4 regions of the Mesorhizobium subarcticum genome follow, and region 3 is predicted to be linked to each of the others. Evidence: riboswitches for the same ligand, from Rfam matches in the RefSeq annotation. Region 3 holds a riboswitch; each other region holds the start of a gene.
The links. Region 3 has a riboswitch for cobalamin ahead of bluB (5,6-dimethylbenzimidazole synthase). Riboswitches for the same ligand answer to the same signal wherever they lie in the genome.
Positions count from the first base shown of each region.

Region 1 (5,255 bases), 1.5 Mb from region 3:
CGCGCCGGCTCGGGGATGCCGGCGATGCCGGGATGGACGATGAAGATGCGGCATGCCAGCGATTCCCGCTGGTCTTGCGCGGCCTCCACGAAAGCATGACCAAACGCATCCGCAAGCACCCCGGGACCGACATGAGCGATCAGTTCCAGTCGGGGCAGCTGGACCTTACGCGTGGCCGGATAATCCTTAGCCACACTTTCGGCGGCGGTGATGAGATACCGGGCGTAATCCGGCAGGGTTTCGAGCGTGACGCGCGGCATCCTGCGCCTCTATCCCAGCCGCAACCGGCCCGTCAGGATGCCTGCTTGACCGCCGGCCAGCCCAGGGGTTCCTCGACCTCGTGTATGGGATCCACAATGATCAGGTCGGCGAGGTCGTCGTGAATGCTCACATGGAGCGGCTCGCTCGTGGCGGCAAGTTCGGCGGGCAGCTCGCCCGGCAGCGGTTGCGCCGTCGCTTCCAGACGTGCCAGCAATCCCAGGTCGAGCAATTGCGATATGAAGTGGTCGAGTTCGGCCGCAGCTATTGTCGAGCCGCCTGCGGCCAGCCCGATCAGGGCCTGGGCATCGATCCCCGACGAAAGCGCCTGCCAAACCCTGCTGCCGGAATCTGAGAAGCCGAAATATTTGCCATTCGCAAGGTTGAGCACCACGGCCTCGCCATCGAAGGATTCGAAGACAATATCCCTGTTCGCAACCGCATAGACATTGGAATCACGCATTATCGTCGCCCCGCCCCGCAATTCCGCCCCCCAGCAGGATCGCTTCACCTACAACGCCTGTAAACGCTCGGTTCTTTGTTGGCAAGGCAACCGGTGCTGGCAAGGCGCCGAGCATTTCGGGACTCAGTTGGTCGCCAAGTGGATCACGCTTCGATTTCGAGCGCTGACAGCGGCTTCGAGCAACAGGCCAGGATGAAGCCGTCATCGATCTCGTGATCGAGGATGCCGCCATTGTGGCTCATCTCGACAGCGCCGGAGACCTTCTTCACCTTGCAGGTTCCGCACAGACCGAATTCGCAGGCGGCAGGTATCCGCACGCCCGAAGAACGTGCCGTCTGCAGCACGGTCTGGCCGGCGACGCATTCGGCGTCGACGTCCGAAAGCGCGAACCGGATCGGGGTTGCGGCTTCGAAGGGAACAGCCGCGCCGTCTTGCGCCGGCGCTGCGAATGGCGCCGGGATTTCCTCCACCGCAGGCGCGGCAAAGCTTTCCTGGTGATACTTCGTCATGTCGAAACCAGAAGCGTCCAGCATGCCACGCACGGCACGCATGAAAGGATCGGGGCCGCAGCAAAAGATTTCACGTTCGCGGAAATCGGGCGCGAGCAGCGGCAGCCGGATGGCGTCGATGCGGCCCATATGGCCGTACCAGCCCTCGCGGCTCGACCGCTCCTCGATCATGAAGCCGAGCGACAGGCCCGGCATATGGCCGCCGAGCAGTTCGAGCTCCTTGCGGAAGATGATCTCTTCGGCGCGCCGTGCGCAATTGACGAAGCCGACATCGGTCCATGGCGCGCAGTCGTTCAGCCAGCGCAGCATCGACATCATCGGCGTCACGCCCGAACCGGCCGAGATGAACAGATATTTGGCCGCCGGATGGCTGTGCAGCGAGAAGTCGCCACTCGGTCCATAGGCTTTGACGTGCGAGCCGGGCTTCAGATGGTCGAACATCCAGCGTGTGCCGATGCTGCCTGCCTGCGCCTTCACCGTCACCGCGATGGAGAACGGCCGTGACGGCGACGACGACAGCGTATAGGTGCGCATCAGCGGCCCGTCTGGCGCCGGCAGCTCCAGCGTCACGAACTGGCCCGGCTTGTAGCGGAACCAGGTCTGGTTGTCGGAGCGAAAGGTGAAGGTCTTCACGTCAGGCGCCTCGTCGCTGACGCCGATCACTTCCAGCACCTGGAGCCTGTCGTTCCAGGGCGCCATCTGATCGAGATGGCGATAAAGGCCAAGGTCAGTCATCGCGTTCATTCCTTAACCTCTCAAGCCACGCTGCGCAGCGCCGGCCGGCCGCCTTCGGCAAGGCGCGGACCGATGAAGCGCGCGTACCAGTCGACGAACTGGATCACGCCGCCCTCATGCAGCTCCGAATAGGGGCCGGGTTCATAGGCCGGCGACAGGATGCCAAAGGCGTTTTCCTCGACGATGCGGCGGTCCTGGTCGTTTGTCTCGGTCCAGACATGGATGAGCTCGGCGAGATCGTAGTCGACGCCCTCGACCGCATCCTTGTGCACCAGCCATTTGGTTGTCACCGCGGTTTCCGTGGCGCTGATCGGCAGCACGCGGAAAGTAACGGCATGGTCGATGAGGATGTGGTTCCACGTCGTCGGGTAGTGATAGTGCATCAAGGTGCCGATGCGGTCGGCCGAGACGCTGTCGGACAGGTTCTTCTTCACCGCGCGCTTGCCGGTCATCGTGTAACTGACCGCATCGCGCAGCAGCGGTGCGCGCGTGGCGCGGTATTGTCCGGCCGGATCGATGCGGAACTTGCTCGGCAGGCTGGCGGCCTCGCATTTCGCCCAGTGCGCCAGCATTTCGGGATCGCTGTCGGCGCCTTGCACGCCGGTCACGGTCGGTGCTTCCGGGAAGGTCTTGCAGAGTTCCGGGTGGTTACCGGCGCAATGGTAGCATTCGCGGTTGTTTTCCCAGACGAGTTTCCAGTTGCCCTTCTCGACAATGGTGCTCTCGAAGGCGACCTTCGCCTCGCCCAGCCGGTGTGGCTTGAGATAGGGTTCGATCATCGCCCGCATCGGTGCGAAGTCGGCCGGCTCCTTTGCCAAACAGATGAAGATGTAGCCGGCGACACTTTCGCAGGCGACCGGCTTCAGGCTGAACTGGCTCTTGTCGAAACCGTCGGCCATCTGGCGGGCGAACAGCAGGCGGCCGTCCAGCTCATAGGTCCACTGGTGATAGGGGCAGACCAGTTTGGCGGCGGTGCCCTTGTCGGTGTTGCAGACACGGCTGCCGCGATGGCGGCAGGAATTGTGGAAAGCGTTGATCTTGCCCTGCTGGTCGCGCACCAGCACGACCGGATAGTCGCCGATCTGCACGGTGATGAAGCTGCCGGGCTTCGGCAGTTCGCAATCATGGCCGATGAACAGCCAGTCGCGATACCAGATCAGCTCCATGTCCAGCTTGAAGTAGTCCGGGTCGGTGTAGAAGGGTTGTTCGAGCGAGAACCCGTCCCTGCGGCTGTTCAAGAGCCTCAGCATGTCGTTGCGAGCATCCATGTCCTGTCCTCATACTTCAAGGACTGAACTGGTGGTGACGGAGGAAGGACCGGACGCAGGCCGGCGGAAGCCGGGCATGCACCATCCGCCTCTTGACCGCCCACCGCGATCAGTCGAGTTCAAATATCTCGGGCTGGTTTCCGGGCTCTGGAGTGTCCTTGCGGACGGTCGCGACACCTTCCCAGGCTTTCGCCCAGTGGTCTCCCGTTGCGACTTGAACTCCACCACCGTTGCGGGGGCAGCGCCGGACTTTGACCGGCTTCCCAATTCTCCGCCCCGTCGTCACGAAGCGGCACCTGAGATGCCATGATCTAACCACGGCAACGATCGCGACATCGGCATGAAAGCGACATCGTATCCATGCGGCGCGACACGCCGGACGAAACGCTCCGGCCAGCGATTGAACAGCTGAGATCCGGTCTGGCTAGCAATCTGTGCCGTTTCGAATCGTCTCTTTTTCGGCTCCTGGCGCGGGGAAAACAGGCCAACGGTATCGAAAAGTGACTATTAGCAACTTCTAAAATCGAACCGAACGGTTCGTTTCTGTTGACAATGCGTGCAGGACGGTGTGAACGCTGACGCCCGGATACACTCGGTGAGTGGGTCGGCATGTTTATTTAAGTAATTGTATTAAATACACAAAAAAAGATGATCGGCATGCTTATTAAAATTACAAGATGTAAAATCATGGCCCAGACGGAACAACTTCGTGATTGGAATCCGGCAGACGGCTCACCCACATCGGGGCTGTCCGAACGACGCGATTTCATCCCAAGACACGCCGCTAGACGGACAGCAAAAATACTGGAGTACTTAAAATGAAAAAGATCATTCTCACTGCCGCCGCCCTTCTGGCGATTTCCGGCAGCGCCTTCGCTGGTAGCGACCACTACGGCTCGAATGCCCCTGCAGCCACTGCTGCTGTCGACAGCTCGTACACCGCTTCGGTCAAGAAGTCGGAACCGGCTGCTCAGACGCCTGCCACGGGTGCCGACCGCAACCTCTTCGGCCACTAACAGCCGATCCTCCGGAGCGGTGGGCTTGCCTGCCGCTCTGTTGAAACTTGAAATTCAGGAGACTTGAAATGAAGAAGATCATTCTTGCTGCCGCCGCTGTTCTGGCCATTTCCGGCAGCGCTTTCGCCGGCAGCGACAACTACAACGCCAATAGCGCCAACCCGCCTGCTGCGACTTCGGTTGACAACTCGCGTACGGGTTCGATCCGCGAAAACGGCTCGCCCGTCTACAAGCTGCTCAACTCGTCGGGCGACGTGCAGAAGTCGGCGCCCCAGGGCAGCGACCGGAACCTCTTCGGCCACTAACAGCCAAAGTCGATCCAAAAAAGAGCGGCGGGCCTGGCCCGCCGCTCTTTTTTGTGCCTTGATCCAGCGGGCCTGGCCGCTTCAGGCTGCCTTTGCTTCCGGTTTCTGGAGCGCGAAGGAATGTCCGTCCGCATCGAAGATGTGCAGGTCTTCGCCATTGGCACTGAGCCGCAATGTCGAGCCGCGCTTGACCTCGACATTGCCCGGCAGCTTGGTCACCAGTGGCAGGTCGGCGCGGCCAATGTCGACATAGACCAGCTGTACCTCACCGAGTTGCTCGACATAATCGACCGTTCCTTCGAACAGATACTCCGTGCCGATGGCGACAATCAGGTCTTCCGGCCGCACGCCGAAGCTCACGGCCGCACCCTTCGCCGAGGCGGGCGTGGTAATCGTCACCGTGGCCTTGCGCCCGCCGACATGGCTGACCACGGTCGGCGTGCCGGTCTGTTCGATGGTCGCCGGCAGGATGTTCATGGCCGGCGAGCCAATGAACTGGGCGACGAACAGATTGCCGGGCTTCTTGTAGAGATCCATCGGCGTGCCAACCTGCTCGATATGGCCGTCCTTGAGCACGACGATGCGGTCTGCCAGCGTCATCGCCTCGACCTGGTCGTGGGTGACGTAGATCATGGTCGTGGCCGGCATCGATTCCTTGAGCTTGGCGATCTCGATGCGGGTAGCGACGCGCAGTGCGGCGT
Region 1 covers NZ_CM144237.1:941,123-946,377, reverse strand. The annotation lists gene ACZYHG_RS04335 (serine kinase) at 1-260, opposite strand, end outside; gene ACZYHG_RS04330 (PqqD family peptide modification chaperone) at 293-742, opposite strand; gene ACZYHG_RS04325 (FAD-binding oxidoreductase) at 865-1,965, opposite strand; gene ACZYHG_RS04320 (aromatic ring-hydroxylating oxygenase subunit alpha) at 1,986-3,233, opposite strand; cobalamin riboswitch at 3,348-3,548, opposite strand; gene ACZYHG_RS04315 (DUF680 domain-containing protein) at 4,052-4,249, shown strand; gene ACZYHG_RS04310 (DUF680 domain-containing protein) at 4,318-4,554, shown strand; gene ACZYHG_RS04305 (ABC transporter ATP-binding protein) at 4,636-5,255, opposite strand, start outside.
Region 1: it holds a riboswitch for cobalamin, as region 3 does, so the genes downstream of both, ACZYHG_RS04320 (aromatic ring-hydroxylating oxygenase subunit alpha) here and bluB (5,6-dimethylbenzimidazole synthase) in region 3, are expected to answer to the same signal.

Region 2 (5,255 bases), 470 kb from region 3:
GAATTCTGGACCGACCTTGTACCATCCGGTGATGCCGGTCAGGCCGACGATCGATGGCTGCAGCTTCAGCGCGAAGGCCATCTCGGCCATGTTGAGGTCGTGGATGACGGCGCGCTTGGGCGGCGCATCGAAGGTCAGCGGTTTGCCGCAGCTGTCGACGGTGACGGGGAAGGCGAAGGCTGTCGAGGCCAGCAGCGAGAAGACGAGCGACAGTGCGAGACGTTTCACGGATTTTGCTCCTTGGTTGAACAGTGTCAGAAGAACGATGGGTTCGGTCAGGACGGCGGCGCGGCGCGGTTTGGAACATCGAACACCGTCAGTTCGCGATCCTCGGTGGGATGGCGCAGGCGAAACACGTCGACGCCGAAAATCTCGCGGATCAGTTTTTGCGTCAGCGCTTCGCGCGGTGCGGCCAGTGCATGCAGCCGCGCTTCGTTCATCACCGCGACCCTGGTGGCGAACGGCGCCACCAACGCCAGATCGTGCAGCACCGCGATCACCGTCATGCCGAAGCCGGCCACGAGTTCGAGCAGTTCCGCGCGGGCGCGCGGGTCGAGATGGTTGGTTGGCTCGTCGAGGAACAGCACTTTCGGTTGCTGTGCGACAGCGCGCGCGAGCTGCGCGCGTTGGCGTTCCCCGCCCGACAGCGAGCCAATGGTGCGGCCAAGCAGTGGCAGCAGGCCGGTCCGGCGCAGTGCATCCACGACAATGTCGCGTTCGTCGCTCCTGCGCCTCAGCCCGGCATGCGGGACGCGGCCAAGTTCGACATAGTCGATCACCGCCAGCCGTGGATCCGGCTGGTCGGTCTGGCCGACGACGGCGATGTGCAAGGCCCGCTCGGCGGTCGAAATCCTTTCCAGCCGGCGCCCGCCAAGCTTCACCTCGCCCGAACTTGGCCTGAGCATGCCCGACAGCATGCGCAGCAGCGTGGTCTTGCCGGCGCCATTGGGACCGATGATGGCGAGGCGATCGCCTGATGTCACCGAAAGGCTGACCGCATGGACCAGATTCCGGCCATCCGCCACCGCGCCCAGGTCGCGCGCTTCGAGGAGTGGCATGGTCATCGGCTGTTGCCCGCCAGATTGCCCGGGATGCGAGCCAACGTCTTGCCGGCCAATCCTGCCGGACGCTGTCCCGAGTTGCACCAGCCATCGGCGCGCGAAGCGTAAAGCCCAGCAAATCGCACGAGATCGCCGGCATCGGCCTGCGCATCGATGGAGCCGAACAGATAGGCAGCCTTGCCAGGCGCCTGGAAAGCCACCGTCAGCGGTCGTGCGCAGCCCGCCATGCATTCGACGCCTTCGACCGTGAAGCCACGCGCCACGGCGGGTTCATGGTGGGCCGAGAGCCGGGAGCACAAATCGGCGCACAGGCTTTCGCCCGACCTGATACCAGTCGGGATGTCGCGGCAAAGCGTACACACGATGATGCGATGATGGATGGCGCCGTCCAATTTTCCGTCACTTTCCAAAACTGGCGACGGAAGGATGTTGGCGAGCCGGCCGACAAGACCGACGTCCACGTCTCCTCCCGGCACACCCCGTCCGGTCAACTCAGTGATGGCAGGTCTCCTGGCTCGCGGGTCTTTGCGCAATCCTGCCTTCCCAGCCTTGCCGGCCAGTGGCACTTCGGATCTTGCTCACCGCTTACAGTTGCGGGGGCAGCCACGGTCTTGATCCCATGGGGATCTCACCGTGTTCCCTTTTCACCCCTTGCCTTTCGGCGTGGGGACCATCACCGGGCCATGCTAATTTTGCCCGAAGCGCATCGCAACGATTCTTTTCGACTAAACCTGTCACCATCCCGGCACCCAGCCGGGGCTTCCTCGGAGAAAACCCATGCAACTGCTTCCGTTGGTTATGTAATAACAGAACATTAGAAGACCGCCCCTGCCACTGTCAATCCCTAGCCCGCCCCTTTCGAGTTGCCGTGACGGCTGTGAAGCGCAGACAGGGCGGAGTTCGCGTGAACCCCGCCCTGAATTTGATGGCTAAGGCAGCCGGCCTATTTGCCCGACAGCTGCTTGGCGTTCTCAGGCGTGATCGCCGTGGTGTCGACAGTGACCGTCGTATCCACCGACGAAGCGCAATCGAGCAGTATCTTCTTCGACATCTCGATCGCTTCCTTAGCGCCGGTCGGATAGGTGAAGGTCGCGGCCCAGTCACCCTTGGCCACGGCTTCGATGCCGCCTGCCGGGCCTGGCAAGCCATCAGTACCGATGATCTTGACGTCTTTGCCGGCGCCCTTGGCGGCGAGCAGCGCGCCGGCCGCCATCATGTCGTTGGAGGCATAGAGCACCTTGATATCGGGGTGCGCCTGAAGCATGGCGGAGAAGGCAGTCTGGGCTTTGTCCGGCACCCAGTCGGCGGCCTGCTCGGCCACCACCTGGATCTTGGCGTTTTCCTTGACGCCGTCCTTGAAGCCGTTCAGCCGCTCCACCGCCGGCGTCGAGCTCGGCAAGCCTTCCAACACCGCCGCCTCGCCGCCATCGGGCAGCAGGGTCTTGGCGGTGTATTTGCCGGCCTCGAGCGCGATCTTGTAATTGTCGCCGCCGATGAAGGCGGTGTAGTCCTTGCCGGGGTCGCCGACCGTCTTGCGGTCGAGCTCGATGACCGGGATGCCGGCATCCATGGCGCGCTTGACCGCCGGCGTCAGTGGTGCCGCCTCGAAGGGCGAGATCAGGAGCAGATCCACCTTCTGGGTGATGAAGTTATCGACCTGCGAAGTCTGCGTGTTTACGTTGCCGGCGCCGTCGGCGATCTGCAGCGTGAAGCCCGGCACTTGCTTGGCCGCCGCGGTCAGTTCGTCATTGACATGCTGGCGATAGGGCTCGGCGTTATTGGCCTGCGAAAAGCCGATGATGAACTGGCCGTCCTTGGAGCAGGCCTTGACCAACGGGTCGGCAGCCTGGGCAGTTCCCGCAATGCACAGGCCAGCGCCTGCCAGAAGCACGGCGTGAAGCACGCGCATCGATCCTCTGTTCATGGTTTTCATAACTCACTCTCCTCCTCGTTGGGCCGGGGGCCCGACCTTGGTTTCAGTCGTCATTTGCCGCATTCCTCCTAACGACCCAAACCCTCGCGGCGGCGAACGAGGGATTGAAGCACTGCCGCCAGAACGATGATCGCGGCGGTTGCCAGCAGTTGCATGGCTGGCGTGATGTTGTTGAGCTGAAGGATGTTGGCGAGCGCGCCCAGCATGATGGTGCCGGCGACGGTGCCGACCATCGAGCCGGCGCCGCCGAACAGGCTGGTGCCGCCGATGACCACGGCGGCGATTGCCGTGAGTTCATAACCCATGCCGTCATTGGCGCTGCCGAAGTTGAACTGGCCGGCATGCACGATGCCGGCAAGCGCAGCGGCAAAGCCGGTGATGGCATAGACCGAGATCTTGACCATCGAGACCGGCACGCCTGAAATGCGCGCCGCGCGCTCATTGCCACCGACGGCAAAGACATAGCGGCCGAAGCGCGTGGTGTTGAGCACGATCGTTGCGATCGCGGCAAAGACGATGAAGACGATGGTGGCGACCGGCACGGTATTGTGGAACAGGCGCTCCCCCAGCACCGCGAACACCGGCGGCGCCAGGCCTGGCCCGTCACCATAGGAAATGTTGATGTACTGGTTGCCCGAAACGACCAGCGCCAGGCCGCGCGCCGCCTGCAGGCCGGCGAGCGTGACGATGAAGGGCTCGAGTCGGAAGCGGCTGGAGATGGCGCCCTGGATCGTGCCGAAGACGATGCCCATGATGAGCACGGCGAGGATGGTGGGGATAAGCCCGAACCCGCCGGAGATCATCATCGTCGCGGTGACGACGCTGGACAGCCCCAGCACCGCGCCAACCGAAAGGTCGATGCCGGCGGTGATGATCACGAAGGTCATGCCGATGGCGATGATGCCTGTCTCCGACACCGCGCGCACGATGTTGGCGATGTTGTCGGGGTCGAGGAACAGGATTGCGCCGTGACGGCGCGGCGAGAAGATGATGCCACCGATCGCCACCAGCACCAGGCCGATCAAGCTCTGGAAGCGCACGATCAACGCCAGAGGATCGCGATGCACCGGTGCCGCGGCCACCGGCCCGCTTGCCGTCGAAATCTTGCCTTCAGACATCAGGCCTCCCTGCCATTTGCCGCGGCCAGCACCGTGTGCTCGTCGACGCCGCCGATGAATTCCGCCACGTTGCGCCCCTGGCGCAGCACCACGATCCGGTCGCACAGACCGATCAGCTCCGGCATCTCGCTGGAGGCAACCAGGATGCCGAGCCCTTGTGCCGCCAGTTGCCTGAGCCGAGCGTAGATTTCGCCCTTGGCGCCGACATCGACGCCGCGTGTCGGCTCGTCGAGCAGCAGCAACCTTGGATTGCCGAGGATTTCCTTGGCCAGCACAACCTTCTGCTGGTTGCCTCCGGACAGCGCGCCAACGGCGATGTCGGGATTCTTCGGCCGGATGTCGAACTGGCCGAAGGACTGCTTCACCGCATCCGCCTGGCGGCGCGGCGACATCAGGCCGAATGGCGAGATGCTAGATATCACCGACATGACCAGGTTGAGGCCGACGGCCATTCTGAGCATCAGGCCGCTGCCGCGCCGATCGTCGGTGACGAAAGCGATACCGGCATTGCGCGCGGCCTTGATGGAATTGAGGTTTACGGGCCGGCCATCGATGGCGACCTCGCCTTCCCAGCGGCCCGACAGGCCGGTGCCATAGAGTGCGCTGAGCAACTCGGTACGCCCTGCGCCCATGATTCCGGCAAGCCCGACGATCTCGCCCGCCTTGACTTCGAGCGAGACGCCGGTCGGCGGCTGCCATCCGGCACTTTCATGGGTGAGCCTGAAGCTCGCGTCGCGCAGGCTGAGCAGCGTCTTGCCGGCCCTCGTGGCGCGTTCGGGATAAAGTTCGTCCAGCGGCCGTCCGACCAGGAGCCGAACAAGCTCGGCCTGCGGCGCGTGCGGCTCGGTGACGCCGGCAATGCTGCCGTCGCGCATCACCGTCACCCGGTCAGCGATCTGCGGCACCTCCTCGAGACGATGCGAGATGTAGACGATGCCGACTCCGCTGGCGGCGAGCTTGCGCATGATGTCGAACAGCCTCTCGACCTCGCTGACCGTCAGCGCCGCCGTGGGTTCGTCCATGATCAGCACGCGCGAGGCGTAGGACAGCGCCTTGACGATCGCCACGACCTGGCGCTGGCCGATCGACAGGTTCGCCACCATGCTGGCCGGATCGATGGCCAATTCGATGGCCTCGAGCCGC
Region 2 covers NZ_CM144237.1:5,531,592-5,536,846, forward strand. The annotation lists gene ACZYHG_RS27160 (ABC transporter substrate-binding protein) at 1-228, opposite strand, end outside; gene ACZYHG_RS27165 (ABC transporter ATP-binding protein) at 276-1,064, opposite strand; gene ACZYHG_RS27170 (DUF1636 family protein) at 1,061-1,522, opposite strand; cobalamin riboswitch at 1,545-1,751, opposite strand; gene ACZYHG_RS27175 (substrate-binding domain-containing protein) at 2,005-2,994, opposite strand; gene ACZYHG_RS27180 (ABC transporter permease) at 3,063-4,112, opposite strand; gene ACZYHG_RS27185 (sugar ABC transporter ATP-binding protein) at 4,112-5,255, opposite strand, start outside.
Region 2: it holds a riboswitch for cobalamin, as region 3 does, so the genes downstream of both, ACZYHG_RS27170 (DUF1636 family protein) here and bluB (5,6-dimethylbenzimidazole synthase) in region 3, are expected to answer to the same signal.

Region 3 (5,255 bases):
GCCGGCGGATCAAAATTGAACAGGGTCTTGATGTTTCTGCACATCGCTTCCGTATCTCCTCTTGTCCCGGAGCCGTTTCAGTCGGGATGAACTCTATCCTCAATCATGATCATGTCCAAAACTCGGTAAGACAACACCGTGCCTCAGTCCGCGTCGAGGGGCTCCGTCCCGACCGGCTTGCCATCGCGCGACAGCCTGATCTTCTCGACCTTGTCCTCGGCGGCCTTCAGCAGCCGGTCGCAATGCGCCTTCAGGGCCTCGCCGCGCTCATAGATCTTGATCGACTGGTCGAGCGGCACGTCGCCACGCTCCAGATCATCGACGATCTTCTCCAGCGCGTCGAGTGCCTGCTCGAAGCTCATCGCCTTGACGTCTTCGTTGGTCTCAGCAGCCATCATTCATCCTTTCATCAGTCGCCCGACATGAGCGGCGACTGAAAATGCCAATCCTTGCAGATCGTAGCCGCCCTCGAGCAGGCTGACGAGCCGGTTGCCGCTGTGGCGGGCCGCTCGCTGCATCAGCTGACCGGTCGCCCAGTCGAAATCATCCTCTGTCAGATTGATCTCGGCTAGCGGATCGCGATGGTGCGCATCGAAGCCGGCCGAAATGATGATCAGATCGGGCGCGAAATTGTCGAGTGCTGGCAACACGCGCGACAGGAAGGCATCGCGAAACACCTCGCTGCCGGTCTGCGGCGCCAAGGGCGCGTTGACGATGTTGCCGGCTCCGGTCTCGCTCTTCGCGCCGGTGCCGGGATAAAGCGGCATCTGATGCGTCGAGCAATAGAGCACCGAGGGATCGTCCCAAAAGATATCCTGCGTGCCGTTGCCGTGATGCACATCCCAGTCGACGACGGCAACGCGCTCGACGCCATGCTTCTTCTGCGCATAGCGGGCAGCGATCGCCGCCGTGTTGAAAAAGCAGAAGCCCATCGCCGTGTTCTTCTCGGCATGGTGGCCGGGTGGCCGGGCGGCGACGAAGACATTGTCGGCGCGGCCGGCAAAGACGTCGTCGACGGCCGCGTTGGCGGCGCCGATCGCGGTGATCACCGCTTGCCAGCTCTTCGGGCTGGCGGTGGTGTCGGCGTCGATGCGGGCGATGCCCTCGTCAGGAATGGCGGCGCGGACGCGGGCCACGAAATCGGCGGGATGGGCATAGAGGATGGTGGCCTCATCGCCCTCCGGCGCCTTGACGCGGTCGAGTGCGGCAAAGGTTTCGTCGTCGAGGACGCGCTCGATGGCGCGCAAGCGGTCCGGCCGCTCGGGATGGCCGGGCGGCGTGAGGTGTTCGAGGAAGATAGGGTGCGTGTAGAGACGGGTTGTCATGCTCCCTATCTAGTGCCCCGGCGCTGCGATGGCCATGCGTTGCGGCTTGATGGCTGGGGAAAATCACGCCTGCGTCCATTGGCGTCGCTGCGGGGATTGGCGCCGCGGGCGCTTCGGCGTAAGGTCGCCGTCACTGCCTGGTGCCCGCCGGTCTGTTTGTTTAGCCGCATTCTGCGACGCCAAGTGATTTCACTTGGCTGCAAATGCTCTGGCGGGAGAATCGGGAACACGGTTGAATTCCGTGGCGTGCCCAACGCTGTGAGGGGGACCGCGCCGGTAAATGCCACTGTCGATGACGGGAAGGCACCGGACGCGGGTTGATCCCGAGCCAGAAGACCGGCCTGGCAGGCATCGTCATCCGCATGGTCAGGCGGGTGGCATCAGAGCAACGTGCGTCCACTTGGACGCACAAAGTGCGCTCTGACGATGTCAAACTATTGCAATCGCAAGGGGACACGCGATGCCGGAACACATGACCGCTCCTATGGGCGACGGATTCGACCAGACAGCGCGCGACGCGGTCTATCGTGCGATGTTCACACGGCGCGATGTGCGCAGCCATTTCCTGCCAACCGCGATCGACGATGAGGTGCTGGCGCGGCTTTTGCTCGCAGCCCATCACGCGCCATCGGTCGGCTTCATGCAGCCATGGAATTTCATCGTCATCCGCGACGCCGCCAGACGGGAGAAGGTGCGTGACCTGTTTCTGGCCGCGCGCGAACAGGAACTGCCTGAAATCGAGGCAGAGCGACAGGCGCTTTACCGCAAGCTCAAGCTGGAAGGCATCTGCGAGAGCGCGCTCAACATCTGCATCACCTGCGACCGCGAGCGCTCGAAGGGTTCGCCGCTCGGACGCTGGCACAATCCGGAGATGGATCTCTACAGCACGGTCTGCGCGGTGCAGAATTTCTGGCTGGCCGCGCGCGCCGAAGGCGTTGGCGTCGGCTGGGTCAGCATCATCGAGCCGCAAGCGTTGAAAAGCCTGCTGTCCATTCCCGAGCACGTGACGCCGATCGCCTATCTCTGCGTTGGCCGTGTCTCCGAGTTCGCGCCCAAACCAGACCTTGAAACACATGGCTGGGGCCGGCGCTTGCCGCTACCCGAACTGATCATGAGCGAGATTTTTTGCGGGCAAGGCGAGGCACCACTCAAGTCAGCGGTGGCGCATCTCAACACCGTTGCTGTTGCGCCGGCGCTCCCCGCCGATCAGCGGGTCGCGCCCGCAGTGCCCCAGCGCGAGCCGCCGAAGGAGGCGAGCGCCTTGTCCTTGAGTTCCCTGAACTTCGACGACGCCTCGGCCAGCCGGGCGTCCCAGGCTGGATCTGGCACCTGGCCCTCGATGGTCTTGAAATAGACCTGCATCAGGCAGGCGATGGCGAAGGGTTCAATGAAGGCAGCCTTGAAGGCCCAGGCAAAAACGATGGCGAGCACGAAGGCCCAGCCGGCAAGCTGCCCGGGCATCATGAAAAGAATGGCCGCGGCCGGGGCCAGCATCAGCAGGAAGATGACGAACGACACGCCCCACATGATGACCGCCAGCCAGACGGCGTTCTTGACCATGACCTTGCCGTTCTGGGCATATAGCACGACGCCTTGGCGCGCCGTCTCAAACGGCGAGGATGAGTTGATGCGGATGTTGTAGCCGAGGATGATCTCGTCGACATAGGTCAGCGACAGGCGGATCACGGTGTTGATGAAAGAGACCAAGCCGCTCAGGCCCGGAATCGGCAGGAAAGCGGCGATACCGCCAAGCAGGCCGGTGATGGCACGGATGGCGCCCTTGACCAGCTGGTCGACGACAAAAAGGATGTTGGCCTCGGCGAAACGCTCTGTGACAACTTGCTTGGCATAGGCGATCTGGTTCTGGCCGTCGGGAACATCCCGGCCATCAATCAGATGCACCATGACGGCGATATGGCCAGCCTTGACGACGTAGAGGATGTATTCGCGGATCCAGTAGACGGCGATCGAGACGATGCCGAAACCGACCACGCCGCCCCATAGGGCAAAGGACAATGGGCCATCTGGATCTGTGGAGATATGGCCGACGCCATAGCCGACCGAGGCGCCGGTGCCGGTCGCCATGATGTAGGCCAGCGTGATGCCGAAATAGACGATCATGCGAAAGACAATGAACGGCCAGGTCCGCATCATGATGGACACCGACCGGCCGATCTCGAAATCCCACATGCGCCGAATCTCCCCTCAGAGATGGAGGTAGAGGATGAACCCAGACCGGCGATTGTCAACATCGGCAAATGCCGGGGATCGGTCTGGAATCTGTGTTTGCTGTCAGTCGGTGCGGCCACTGTTTTTCTTCAACAGCCCTTCAAGCAGCTGCTTGAACGCCGCCACCACCATCTTCGACGTCGCTTCGGGGTCGTTCGAATTGGCGATCCGTTGCGATGCCTGGCTGCTCGCGCCGTTGATCAGCCGTGCGGCGGTCTCGGGATCGAGCCCGGGGACAACCACCCCTTCCCCCTGCAGCGCGGCCAGATGATCGGCCATTGAACCGACACAGGCATTGGCATTCGACCATTGTGCCGGATCGCCCAGCACGGCCGGGCCGTCGCGGAACATGATGCGCTGGATTTCCGGCTCCAGCGCCATCTCGATATAGGTCGTGCATTCGTCGACGAAACGTTGCCAGCGGGTCGGCGCTCTCGACGCAACCTCGTTCACCCGAGCCGCCATCTCGGCGTCGATCTCGGCGATAACCGCCTCCAGCAGCCCCTTCTTGTCACCAAAATGATGGTAGAGCGCGCCGCGTGTCAGCCCGGCCGATGCTGTGAAATCATCCATCGCCGCTTCGGCGTAGCCAATGGTGCCAAAGGCCTGGCGGGCCGCGGCGATCAGCTTGGCGCGCGTCTCGGCGATCATCTCCTTGCGGGGTCTGTGCATGCGTCTGGCCCTACTCACATACGCTCCGTATGCCAATTGACATACGTAGCGTATAGTCTATCTAATCCTCATACGCGTCGTATGTAATTGTCGGATCGCCTTTTGTCGAGGAATTACAATGCAAAACCCCTATGCTGAAATCTTTCGTGCCCCAGGGGCCAAGGGCTTCGCGGTAGCAGGCTTCATCGCCCGCCTGCCGATCGCCATGGTGCCGATCGGCATCGTTGCCATGCTGTCGCAGACGCGCGGCGAATACTGGCTGGCGGGTGCAGTCGCGGCGACGTTCGCTCTGGGCAACGCATTCGTTTCGCCGCAAACGTCGAGGCTGGTGGACCGCCTTGGCCAGACGCGGGTTGCGGTTCCCGCCACCCTCCTTACATTCATCGCCTTTGCGGTGCTGATTGTTGCGGCCAATCAGGACTGGCCGGTATGGACGCTGTTCGTGTCTGCGCTGGCGGCAGCCGCCATGCCCAGCATGCCAGCCATGGTTCGCGCGCGCTGGACAGAGCTCTTTCGCGGACGTCCGCAAATGAACACTGCATTCGCCTTCGAGTCGGTCGCGGACGAACTGGTCTATATTGTCGGCGCCTCGCTTTCGGTAGGGCTTAGCGCTGCGCTGTTTCCGGAAGCCGGTGTCCTGGCAAGCACGCTGTTTCTTGCCATTGGCTGGGCCGCGTTCATCCTGCAGCGTTCGAGTGAACCCCAAGTGCGGCCGGCTGGTCATGGCTCCAGCGGCTCGGCAATCCGTCTGCGGCCCGTGCAGATCATCACCTTCGCCATAATCTTCGTTGGCGCGACCTTCGCGACGACGGAAGTCAGCACGGTGGCGCTCACCAAGGAGCTCGGCCAACCCGGTGCCGCCAGCTTCGTCATCGGCGTCTATGCGCTGGGATCGTTCATGCTCGGCATCGTGGTCGGCGCGCTCAACCTGAAGGCGCCGCTACAGCGGCAACTCGCCATGGCAGTCGCCGTTCTGGCGCTCAGCACATTGCTGCCGCTCGCCGCCGGCTCGGTGCCGCTGCTCGCACT
Region 3 covers NZ_CM144237.1:5,999,474-6,004,728, forward strand. The annotation lists gene ACZYHG_RS29420 (DUF2277 domain-containing protein) at 1-44, opposite strand, end outside; gene ACZYHG_RS29425 (exodeoxyribonuclease VII small subunit) at 144-395, opposite strand; gene ACZYHG_RS29430 (histone deacetylase family protein) at 399-1,325, opposite strand; cobalamin riboswitch at 1,503-1,684, shown strand; partial or broken gene bluB (5,6-dimethylbenzimidazole synthase) at 1,858-2,367, shown strand; gene ACZYHG_RS29440 (hypothetical protein) at 2,532-3,515, opposite strand; gene ACZYHG_RS29445 (TetR/AcrR family transcriptional regulator) at 3,618-4,226, opposite strand; gene ACZYHG_RS29450 (MFS transporter) at 4,345-5,255, shown strand, end outside.

Region 4 (5,255 bases), 2.0 Mb from region 3:
CGATCAGCTTTTCCGTGCCGCGATGCAGCAGGCCAATATGCGGATCGACGCGATCGACGACTTCGCCGTCGAGTTCCAGAACCAACCTCAAAACACCATGCGCCGCAGGGTGTTGCGGCCCGAAATTGATGTTGAAATTGCGGACGGAGGTTTCAGCCATTCTGGCGCCTCAATTCGTCTTGGCTTTTTCGTCCCCGGGCAGCACGTAGTCCGTGCCTTCCCAAGGCGAGAGAAAATCGAAATTGCGGAATTCCTGCTTCAGTTCCACAGGCTCGTAGATGACGCGCTTGGCTTCGTCGTCGTAACGCACCTCGACGAAGCCGGTCAGCGGGAAATCCTTGCGCAGCGGATGGCCTTCGAAGCCGTAATCGGTCAGCAGGCGGCGCAAATCGGGATGGCCCGAAAACAGCACGCCATAGAGATCGTAGGTCTCGCGCTCGAACCAGTCGGCACCCGGGAACACGCCGGTGATCGACGGCACCATCGTCTCCTCGTCGGCCAGAACCTTGACGCGGATGCGCACATTCTGTTTCGGCGAGAGCAGGTGATAGACGACGTCGAAGCGCTTGGCCCGCGATGGATAATCGGCGCCGCAGACATCGATGATGGAGATGAACTGGCAACGCGCATCGTCGCGCAGGAAGGTCATCACTTCGACCAGGTCGCGCGGCTCGACATGAACGGTGAGTTCGCCAAAGGCGATCGCCGCGTCGTTGACGCGGCCGATCAGCTTCTCGCCGAGATAGGTCGACAGTTCGCTAAGGGATGCGGCCATGGATTTACCGTTCGATCGTGCCGGTGCGGCGGATCTTCTTCTGCAAGAGAAGAATGCCGTAGAGCAGGGCTTCGGCGCTCGGCGGGCAGCCGGGCACATAGATGTCGACCGGCACCACACGGTCGCAGCCGCGCACCACCGAATAGGAATAGTGGTAGTAGCCGCCGCCATTGGCGCACGAGCCCATCGAGATGACGTAGCGCGGCTCCGGCATCTGGTCGTAGACCTTGCGCAGCGCCGGGGCCATCTTGTTGGTGAGCGTGCCGGCGACGATCATGATATCGGACTGGCGCGGTGACGCGCGCGGCGCGACACCGAACCGCTCCGAATCGTAGCGCGGCATCGAGGTGTGGATCATCTCGACCGCGCAGCAGGCCAGACCAAAGGTCATGAACATCAGCGAACCGCTGCGTGCCCAGGTGATCAGCGCCTCGGTCGAGGTGACCAGAAAGCCCTTGTCGGCAAGCTCATTGTTGATTTCGAGGAAGAAGGGATCGTCCTCCCCCACCGGCCTGCCGGTGTTGGGATCGATGAGGCCCTTGGGCTTCGGCGCGACCAGGGTACCTGAACTGTCGTTCAATCCCATTCCAGCGCTCCTTTTTTCCATTCATAGGCAAAGCCGATGGTCAGCACTGCCAAAAACACCATCATCGACCAGAAGCCGAGCATGCCGATCTTCGAGAAGGACACGGCCCAGGGAAACAGGAAGGCCACTTCCAGATCGAAGATGATGAACAGGATCGACACCAGGTAGAAGCGGATGTCGAATTTCATGCGGGCGTCGTCGAACGAGTTGAAACCGCACTCGTAGGCGGACAGCTTTTCGGGATCGGGATTGCGGTACGCCACCAGGAACGGTGCGGCCAGCAGCGCCAAGCCGACGACCAGCGCCACGCCGATGAACAAGACAATGGGCAGGTACGAACTGAGAAGTGCGTTCATGCTCGGCTTTCCGTTGGAGCCAATCCACTTTGATTACAGCACCGGACCTTAATGCGGAAGCGTGACAGTTTAACCGCTGAACCGTTTTAAGGGGCCTATGTTGCAACGCGGCGAGGGTTAGCGCAGCACTTCCAGCGAAGCAAGTCAAACCTTGTTCAAAACACCGTCCTGGACGGCATGTCGCGCTAAACTGGTCCGATCGGCTCCTGTTTGATTTCCTTCATTTTTTACTCCACTTTTGTCTCCTGACACGGTTGCCGCCAAAACCCTGCTAGCATGGCTTGGAATCATCCGTCAGAACCGCCTCAGAGTCGCATCCGAATGAAGGAAAAGATCTCGCTCCCCATGGCTCGGCGCATCGCGCTCGCCGCGCAAGGGTTTCTCGATCCCCGGCCAAGTGGCACGCCCGACCGCCGCCACTTCGCCCGCGTGCTCTCCCGCACCGGCCTGCTGCAGATCGATTCCGTAAGCGCGGTGGTACGCGCTCACTACATGCCGCTCTATTCGCGGCTTGGCCCCTACCCGCTCGCTCTGCTCGACAATGCCGCCATCACCCGCAAGCGCACAATCTTCGAATACTGGGCGCATGAGGCTTCGTTCCTGCCGGTCGAGACCTACCCGCTGATGCGCTGGCGCATGCAGCGCGCCGAACAAGGCGATGAAATGTATCTCGGCCTGGCCAAATGGGGTCGCGAGCACGCCGCCTATATAGAAGAGATCTACCGCGAGGTTGTCGCGCGCGGCCCGATTGCCGCTTCGGCGCTGGAAGGCCAGAAGGGTTCGGGCGGCTGGTGGGGCTGGAGCCACGCCAAGCACGCCTTCGAATGGCTGTTCTGGGCCGGTCGTATCACCACGGCGCACCGCCGCGGCTTCGAGCGCTTCTATGACCTGCCGGAACGCGTGCTGCCGCAGGCGATCCTCGATCTGCCGGTGCCGGCTGCCGAGGACGCGCATCGCGAATTGCTGCGCATCTCGGCCCGCGCCCACGGCATCGCGACATCAGGCGATTTGCGCGACTATTTCCGCCTGTCGCCGGCCGACATGAAGGGCCGGCTGGAGGAACTGGTCGAGTTGGGCGAACTGCTGCCGGTGCGTGTCGAGGGCTGGGACAAGCCGGCTTACCTTGACAAGGACGCCCGCCTGCCCCGGAAAATCGAGGCCCGCGCCTTGCTGGCGCCGTTCGACCCGGTGGTCTTCGAACGGTCGCGCTCTGAACGCCTCTTCAATTTCCACTACCGCATCGAAATCTACACGCCCGCCGAAAAGCGCCAATACGGCTATTACGTCCTGCCCTTCCTGCTCGGCGACAAGATCGTGGCGCGCGTCGACCTGAGGGCTGACCGGCCGGGCAGCGTCCTGCGCGTCCATGCCGCCTACCCCGAACCCGGCGCACCGCCTGAAACCGCTGCGCAACTGTTCGAGGAATTGAAGCAGATGCAGGGCTGGCTTGGCCTTGAACGCATGGACGTGACGCCGGCCGGTGGTCTGGGTCCGGCGCTGGCCGACATCGCCATGTCGTAACCCCGCGTTGACACCGCCACCCGCAAAAGCCTAAATCCGATCCAGACGGTCCCCTGCCCGCAACGGCAAGGGCTAAGAGGGAATGCGGTGCGGGACGAAATCCCAAATCCGCGGCTGTCCCCGCAACTGTAAGCGAAGAGCCAAGGCCGAAAGCCACTGGGAGTTCCCGGGAAGGCGGCTATCCAAGGCGATGACCCGCGAGCCAGGAGACCTGCCGTCTGCGACAGAAGAATCCGATCGCCCGGCGGGTTTCCGGGCAAGGAGCCCGGCTTTTTGGACCAGAACAGCAGTTTTTCGGCTGGCACAGCGGATATCTCGTCCGCCGACAACGATGCCTTGGCGGGCGTCACCGTCATCGTCTGTGCTTCCTGCCGCAATGAGGCCGGCTCCGACGCGCATCCCCGCGCCGGCGAACTTTTGGCCGAAGATACGCGCCGCGCCGCAGCGGCCGACAATATCCGCGTCCGCACGGTCGAATGCCTTGGCAATTGCAAGCGCCGTCTCAGCGCCGCGATCCTGCGCGATGGCTGCTGGAGCTATGTCTTCGGCGACCTGACCCCGACCAGCGGCCCCGACCTCATCACCTGCGCAAAACTCTTCGCCACCTCGACCGATGGCCTCATCCCATGGCGCGGCCGGCCTGATTCCCTCAAGCGCGGCCTCGTGGCCCGTATTCCACCTCTCGACATGCTGAAGGACCAACCATGAGCGCTCCAAATCCGGCCGGCAATCTCTCCCGTGTACCCTGCACCGTTGTCACCGGCTTCCTCGGCGCCGGCAAGACAACGCTGGTCCGCCATCTCCTCGAAAACGCCGGCGGCAAGCGCATAGCGATCATCGTCAACGAATTTGGCGACATCGGCATCGACGGCGAAATCCTCAAAGGCTGCGGCATCGACACCTGCCCGGAGGAAAACATCGTCGAACTGGCCAATGGCTGCATCTGCTGCACCGTGGCCGACGATTTCGTTCCGGCGCTGGACAAGATCCTGTCGCTGACGCCGAAAGTCGACCACATCCTGATCGAAACCTCGGGCCTCGCTTTGCCCAAGCCGCTGGTCCAGGCCTTCCAATGGCCGAGCGTAAAGAGCCGGGTGACGGTCGATGGCGTCATCGCCGTGGTCGACGGCCCGGCGCTGGCCGAGGGCCGTGTCGCCAACGACATGGACGCCCTGCAGGCGCAGCGTGCTCAGGACGACAGCCTCGACCATGACGACCCGGTCGAGGAAGTGTTCGAGGATCAGATCGCCTGCGCCGACCTGATCATCCTGTCGAAGAGCGACCTGATGGACGCCGCCGGTTCGGCCCGCGCCAACGCCATCATCAATGAACATTCCGCCCGCGCGGTAAAAATCGTGCCGACGTCGCATGGCAAGGTCGATCCCTCCGTGCTGCTCGGCCTCGGGCTCGCCGTCGAGGACGACATCGAGAACCGCAAGTCCCATCATGACGGCGCCTTCGACCACGAGCATGACGACTTCGACACCTTCATCGTCGACATTCCCTCGATCGCCAATCCCGATGATCTGGCAAAGCGCGTCGCCACCGCCGCCGAACAGGAAAATGTGCTGCGCGTGAAGGGTTTCGTCGAAGTCGGCGGCAAGCCGATGCGGCTTTTGCTGCAGGCCGTCGGGCCGCGCGTCAATCATTACTATGACCGCGCCTGGACGGCGCAAGACGATCGCCGCTCGCGCCTCGTCGTCATTGGCCTGAAGGGGCTGAACCGCCCGGCAATCGAAGCTATACTCGCCGGCTGACGCCAACCGCCCTAGCAATTCCAGGAAAAGTGTTTCACGGGCTTCCCACAGGAATTGCGTAAAAACAAGGAGATAGAGCGGTTCGCCGTTTCCGTGAAACGGATAACCGCGCTAGACCGCGATGCATATCCTCACCACGACCTCCGCCTCGCTCGACGATCTCGCCGAGCCGGTCGATCTGCGGCAGACGCCGGCGGATATCGTGGCCCTGTCCTTTACAGACAGCGACCTTGCTGGCCTTGCGGCCGCATGGAAGGCGG
Region 4 covers NZ_CM144237.1:4,015,999-4,021,253, reverse strand. The annotation lists gene ACZYHG_RS19655 (NADH-quinone oxidoreductase subunit D) at 1-160, opposite strand, end outside; gene ACZYHG_RS19650 (NADH-quinone oxidoreductase subunit C) at 170-775, opposite strand; gene ACZYHG_RS19645 (NuoB/complex I 20 kDa subunit family protein) at 780-1,361, opposite strand; gene ACZYHG_RS19640 (NADH-quinone oxidoreductase subunit A) at 1,352-1,717, opposite strand; gene ACZYHG_RS19635 (winged helix-turn-helix domain-containing protein) at 2,039-3,238, shown strand; cobalamin riboswitch at 3,268-3,471, shown strand; gene ACZYHG_RS19630 (DUF1636 family protein) at 3,512-3,946, shown strand; gene cobW (cobalamin biosynthesis protein CobW) at 3,943-4,995, shown strand; gene ACZYHG_RS19620 (cobaltochelatase subunit CobN) at 5,117-5,255, shown strand, end outside.
Region 4: it holds a riboswitch for cobalamin, as region 3 does, so the genes downstream of both, ACZYHG_RS19630 (DUF1636 family protein) here and bluB (5,6-dimethylbenzimidazole synthase) in region 3, are expected to answer to the same signal.